Orrella dioscoreae: one gene and its partner. The protein of the gene in region 1 interacts with the protein of each later gene in a pairwise test. Links are inferred from orthologs where the notes say so. Each region holds a gene or a part of one and is shown on either strand. Other genes may lie near its edges.

What was found.
Region 2: the proteins of ODI_RS21435 (region 1) and ndk interact in binary tests that used the Escherichia coli proteins (3 or more experiments, as listed by UniProt). The link is inferred for Orrella dioscoreae from one-to-one orthologs.

What each region holds. Positions count from the first base shown.
Region 1 is NZ_LT907988.1:4,682,573-4,685,601, forward strand. What follows is about bases 150-2,863. They hold ODI_RS21435 (5-formyltetrahydrofolate cyclo-ligase), read left to right. Parts: upstream 150-1,045; coding sequence 1,046-1,681; downstream 1,682-2,863. Other genes in these bases: ODI_RS21430 (lytic transglycosylase domain-containing protein), read right to left, coding at 150-1,032; ODI_RS21440 (hypothetical protein), read left to right, coding at 1,687-2,556. Also shown: more of ODI_RS21430, read right to left, coding at 1-149; ODI_RS21445 (circularly permuted type 2 ATP-grasp protein), read left to right, coding at 2,930-3,029. UniProt on the Escherichia coli protein: Involved in the removal of 5-formyltetrahydrofolate.
Region 2 is NZ_LT907988.1:2,118,276-2,121,502, reverse strand. What follows is about bases 147-3,058. They hold ndk (nucleoside-diphosphate kinase), read right to left. Parts: upstream 1,861-3,058; coding sequence 1,432-1,860; downstream 147-1,431. Other genes in these bases: ODI_RS09880 (valine--tRNA ligase), read left to right, coding at 2,223-3,058; rlmN (23S rRNA (adenine(2503)-C(2))-methyltransferase RlmN), read right to left, coding at 249-1,406; ODI_RS09895 (helix-turn-helix domain-containing protein), read right to left, coding at 147-252. Outside these bases: more of ODI_RS09895, read right to left, coding at 1-146; more of ODI_RS09880, read left to right, coding at 3,059-3,227. UniProt on the Escherichia coli protein: Major role in the synthesis of nucleoside triphosphates other than ATP. The ATP gamma phosphate is transferred to the NDP beta phosphate via a ping-pong mechanism, using a phosphorylated active-site intermediate.

The DNA of each region.
Region 1 (3,029 bases):
GGCACGCACGCGCCAGGCGTGGTTGTATTCGCTCATGCGCACGTCACCCGCGTGCTTGTACCACTCGTGGGCACGATCATCGAGATTGAGCACCGCCACCAGGGCGAACTGGCTGTAGACCCACTGCTTCAGTTCGCGCGGCAGGCCCTCCCACTCGCGGCGCAGATAGGCCTCGCCGGGCGTCATGTCGCTGCGCGCCAGGCGCGACAGCGCCACGGCCACCAGCTCGCGCTCCATGTCGCCCTTGACCGGACGCGGCTGGCGCACCAGCCACTTCATGGGATCCTTCATCAGCGCGTCGTAATCGCGCAGTTGCGCGGGCTCGAACACATACACCGCATAGCGGCGCGCATCGTCGCGCTTGTTGGCTTCCAGCGCGTCGCGCAGCGCCGGGATCAACTGCTGCGGGCCCAGCACCCGGTCGGCGACCAGTTGGTCATAGAGGTCCCAACAGGCAGAGCCCGGCGTGAAGACAGCCTGGGCTTGCGCGGGCGTGGCGCGTTGGCCGCCCAGGTGCGCGGCCTCCAGTTGCGCGCACTTCACCTGGTCGGTGGCGGCCACGACCTCGCCCAGGCGGCGCGCGGTGGCGAAATCGCCCGAGCGCGTGGCGGCCAGCACCCAGTCGCCACGCAGGCGGTCGGCCAGGTAGGCGCCCTGGTTACGCCGCATGAAATCCTCGAGATCCGCGGCGGGCGTCGGCACCGAAGACGCGTTCAGGCGATAGCGCAGCAGCCAGTATTCGGCATACATGGCCAGGGGATCGCCCTTGGCGCGCGACACCAGCGGCGGCAATTGCGCCCACTGGCGCTTGTTGACCGCATCGCGGGCGGCCGCCACGGCCTCCTGCGGCGTCTGGGGCTGTGCAGGCTGCACCGCCTGCCGCACGGTCTGGGCGGCAGCGGGCGCGGCCCCAACAGCCGCCCCGAGGGCGGCGGAAATCACGGCCAGCGTCAACGCACCGGCCCCGCGGCCGCGCGCCAGGACGCCCCGGCCGGATTTCTGATACTTTCGTAGCTCTGAAACCAGGAACATCGTGTCAGCCCGCATGAACACTCAAAACAGCGCACAGGATAACGCAGTCGCGCTGCGCAAGCGATTGCGCGAGGCACGCGCGAATGTGCCCGCCGACGAGCGCCGCCGCGGCGCGCTGCTGATGCGCGGACGGCTCTTCACCTGGCTGGGCGTGAACCGCGATACCGCCGTCTCGGAAGGCCGCCAGGCGCCCCGCTCGGTCGCCGCGTTCTGGCCCATGGAAGACGAGCCCGACCTGCGCCCCTTGCTGAGCCAGTGGGCCGACGCCGGCATGACCGTGCTGCTGCCCGTCATCGAAGAAACGCGCGCGCCGCTGCGCTTCCATCGCTGGACGCCCGACACGCCGATGCGCCCGGGCGCCTATGGCATCCCGGTGCCGCCGCTGGGCACGCCGGAGCGCCCCGATGTCGTGCTGGTGCCCACGCTGGGCTACACCCGCCAGGCCGACCGCCTGGGCTACGGCGGCGGCTATTACGACCGCACGCTGGCCGCCCTGCGCGAGTCCGGCCCCTCGCCCGTCACCATCGGCATCGCCTGGACCGAAGGACGCATCGACGATCCCGACTATCAGGCCGCGCCGCACGATGTCCGGCTCGACGCCATCCTGACGCCCGCCGGCTGGCTCCCGGCCGCCCCGGCGCCACGCTGAGTCCCATGACGACGCCGCGCGAAGGCGCTTTCCATGCGTTGTGGCGCGCCCACGGGCCCGACGTTCCCGAGGTGCTCCTCGACGCCGTGGCACGCGGCGCCTTCGACCGGCTGGCCGCCTCGTCCGACACGCCGCCCGCCGCCGCATTCGCGCTGGAGTGCGGCCTGACCCCCGGCCTGCGCGCGCACCTGTACCTGGCCCTGCGCGGCGAGACCGAAATGGCGGCCGCGGGCCTGCCCGGCGGACTGAGCCACGCCTATCTGCGTTACACCCGCAACGACGCCGGCGATGCCAGCGTGCCCCTGCCGCTGGTGCCGCCCGGCGTGCATGCCGCCGACACCCCGCGCGTGGCCGAGGCCCTGCATGCGCTGGGCGTGCCGCCGGACACCGTGGCGCGCGCGCAGGCCTGCCTGGTGGCTTTCCCGCCCGAGGCCACGCTGGACAACATCGGCTGGCTGGACCGCCGCCCCGGCCAGCCGATACGCTGCTACGTCTCGCACCTGCCACTGGGATGCCCTCCCCACCAGCGGCTGGGCGACACGGCCCACGCGCTGGCCAGCCTCGCCGACCGCTGCGTCGCCACCTTCGATATCGATGCGCAAGGCCCTCGTCCCCGCTGGGGCCTGGAGCTGCTGGTCAGCCGCGGCAATCCCGATCCCGCCGCACGCTGGCGCCTGATGCTGGACGCCTTGCGCGAGCGCGGCCTGGCCACCGAGGCAGCCGCCCTGGCGGCGCTCGCCTGGCCCGCCCGGCTGGACGGGCACGCCAACGGCGGCCCGGCCAAGCGCGGCATCAGCCACCTGTGCCTGACCCTGCAGGATGGCCAGGTCCGGGACGCCCGGGTTTTCCTGCTTGCCGCCCGGCAGGCCAGCTGACCGCGTGGCCGAGTGTGACAACACCCGGGTAATTTGCGTGCGGATGCTACGACGGGTGGCGCAAACGCTCCGTTTTTTGCGCATCGCGTCACGCACCACGGCAAGGCACGCCGGCAGTCCGAGGGCACCAGCGCGGTGCCGCCCGCCGTGGCATGCACCGTGCCATGCTGCACCTCACCCTTTACGCGCCGACAGACCCCGCCACACAATAGGGCACGCGGTTACGCCGCCGTGACAATTGCGCGCCGGATTCGCGCATAGGCTGGCAAGCCGCCTTCAGCATGGCACGCTGCTTGCTTGCATATGCCGAGCCAAGTGGGCCCCTTCAGCACCGCGGCCGCCCCCAGTGGCGGCCCGCCACAGGAATCGCCGCATGACCTTGAAACCGCCGGCTTTCGACGAGATGTTCGACAGCGACAGCGATATCCGCCCGCATTACGCGGACTTCGCGCGCTGGCTGTCCGCCCAGCCCT
Region 2 (3,227 bases), 2.6 Mb from region 1 along the record:
CCCGCGCAGCGACACGCCGCTGGGCAGGTCCTTCCAGCGCTCTTCCTCGAGGGCCGAGATCTGGCGGGCGGAGAATTTCAGGCGGCGGGACACTTCTTCCAGCGACAGGCCCTTGGCCTGGCGCAAGGCGCGCAGCGCGGGCCCCACCGACGCGGAGGCCGCCACGCTGGAAGCCGACGCCGCAGGCTGCCCACTGGCACCCACGGCCTGCGCGCGCGCAGGGGCGGGAACTGCGGCGGTATCCAGCTTCATGCGCGGAGCTCCACGATAGGAATGGCGTTCTTGCGGGTGGACAGGCGTTCGGTGATGCGGGTGCGATCCTTCACATCCCCGGCCAACTGGCCGCAGGCGGCGTCGATGTCGTCGCCGCGCGTCTTGCGCACGGTGGTCAGCACGTCGGCGTCCATCAGGCGCTGCGCGAACTGCTTCACGCGCGCCGCGGGCGAGCGCTTGAGCCCCGACTGCGGGAAGGGGTTGAAAGGGATCAGGTTGAGCTTGCAACGGACCTGGCGCGCGATGCGCACCAGTTCGCGGGCATGCGCGTCGGAGTCATTGACGCCGTCGAGCATGCAGTATTCGAAAGTGATGAAATCACGCGGCGCGTGTTCGAGGTAGCGCTCGCAGGCGGCCAGCAGCTCGGCCAGCGGGTACTTGCGGTTCAGCGGCACGAGATCGTCGCGCAGCGCGTCGTTGGGCGCGTGCAGCGAGACGGCCAGCGCCACCGGGCAATCGCGGCCCAGCTTGTCCATCATGGGCACCACGCCGGACGTGGACACCGTGACGCGGCGGCGCGACAGGCCATAGGCGTTGTCGTCGAGCATGAGGCGCAGCGCCGCCAGCACGGGCTCGTAGTTGAGCAGGGGTTCGCCCATGCCCATCATGACCACGTTGCTGATCAGCTTGGCGGGCGCATCGGCCTGGCCGGCGCCGGCCAGGCGCGCGGAGCCCGAGTCGTCGGACAGGGTCCGGCGGGCATGCCACAGCTGGCCGATGATTTCGGCGGTCGTCAGGTTCCGGTTGAACCCCTGATGGCCGGTGGAACAGAAGCGGCAGGCCACGGTACAGCCGGCCTGGCTGGAAATGCACAATGTGCCCCGGTCGTCCTCGGGGATGAAGACGGTCTCGATGGCATTGCCCTGCCCCACGTCGAACAACCACTTGCGGGTGCCGTCGGTGGAGCGTTGCTCGGTGAGCACGGGCGGGGTGGCGATCTCGGCCTGGCCGGCGAGCTGGGCGCGGAAATCGCGCGCCAAGTCGCTCATGGCGTCGAAGTCGCCCACGCCACGCTGGTGCACCCACCGCATCAACTGCTTGGCGCGAAACGGCTTCCCCCCCCACTGTCCGACGAGGTCGGCAAGCGCGGCGGAATCGAGTCCAAGCAGGTTGACGGAGGGGGCGGCAGTCATGGCGCGGGGGACCGGGTCCGGTGGCTTAGCGGCCGTGGACGTCGATCTGGGGGAAGAAGAAAGCGACTTCGACGGCGGCGGTTTCGGGGGCGTCCGAACCGTGCACGGCGTTGGCGTCGATGCTGTCGGCGAAGTCGGCGCGGATGGTGCCCTTCTCTGCCTTCTTGGGGTCCGTGGCGCCCATCAGGTCACGGTTCTTCAGGATGGCGTTCTCGCCTTCCAGGACTTGCACGAACACGGGGCCCGAGATCATGAAGTCGACCAGGTCCTTGAAGAAAGGACGGGCGCTGTGCACGGCGTAGAAGCGCTCGGCTTCGGCGCGCGACAGTTGGGTCAGGCGGGCAGCCACGACCTTCAGGCCGGCTTGTTCGAAGCGGGACACGATCTGGCCGATGACGTTCTTGGCGACGGCGTCGGGCTTGATGATCGAGAGGGTGCGCTCAATAGTGGACATGCTGGAAAACTCCGGTTTCTTCAATGGTTTGCTCAGCGGGCTGAGCAGCGAACTTGTCGGCGGGTCCGCCGAGTGATTTTTGCTGGACAAAGCTGGCGGGCAACACACGGACAACACCGCGGGCAGCACTTTTCCCGGCAACTTTGTTTGACCTGAATTTGTTGAATGAATTCAGACACTTCGCGAATATTTTCACTAACCCGGAATTCTAGCATGCCAAGGCTTCAATCCATATCTCTTAGAATTGCGGGTTCGCCTCATGGCGCGAGCACCGGGCGCGGCGGCTTTTGCCCCGCATTTCGCCCCGCCCGCCGCCACGCCGGCCCTTATTCGACAGCCCCATCACCCCGGAATTCCCGTTCATGACTGCCCCCGCCTCCGCCGATACGCCCGAACTGTCCAAGAGCTTCGAACCCGCCGAGCTCGAGTCGCGCTGGTACGCCGAGTGGGAGCGCCGGGGTTACTTCAAGGCCGGCCAGCACGTACAACCCGCCGATGGCGGCGTCGCCGCGCCCTACGCCATCCAGTTTCCCCCGCCCAACGTGACGGGCACCCTGCACATGGGCCACGCCTTCAACCAGACCATCATGGACGGGCTGGTGCGCTACCACCGCATGAAGGGTGACGACACGGTCTTCGTGCCCGGCACCGACCATGCCGGCATCGCCACGCAGATCGTGGTCGAGCGCCAGCTGGACGCCCAGAAGGTCTCGCGCCACGACCTGGGCCGCGAGGCCTTCGTCGAGAAGGTCTGGGCGTGGAAGGAACAGTCCGGCAGCACCATCACCAGCCAGGTGCGCCGCCTGGGCGCCTCGGCCGACTGGCCGCGCGAATACTTCACCATGGACGAGCGCATGTCGCGCGGCGTCGTGGAAACCTTCGTGCGCCTGTACCGCGAAGGCCTGATCTATCGCGGCAAGCGCCTGGTGAACTGGGATCCCAAGCTGCTCACCGCCGTGTCCGACCTGGAAGTGGTGTCGGAAGAGACCGACGGCTTCCTGTGGCACATCGAATACCCCTTTGTCGACGGACCGCAGACGATCACCGACAAGGACGGCAACACGGTCACGCTGCGCGGCATGACGATCGCCACCACGCGCCCGGAAACCATGCTGGCCGACGGCGCACTGTGCGTGCATCCCGACGACGAGCGCTATCGCCATCTGGTCGGCAAGCAGGTCGAGCTGCCGCTGTGCGACCGCAACATTCCGATCATTGCCGACGACTTCGTCGACCCGGCCTTCGGCACGGGCTGCGTCAAGATCACCGGCGCGCACGACTTCAACGACTATGCCTGCGCGCAGCGCCACAAGCTGCCGCTCATCGTGATCTTCACGCTGGACGCGCACGTCAACGAGAACGGCCCC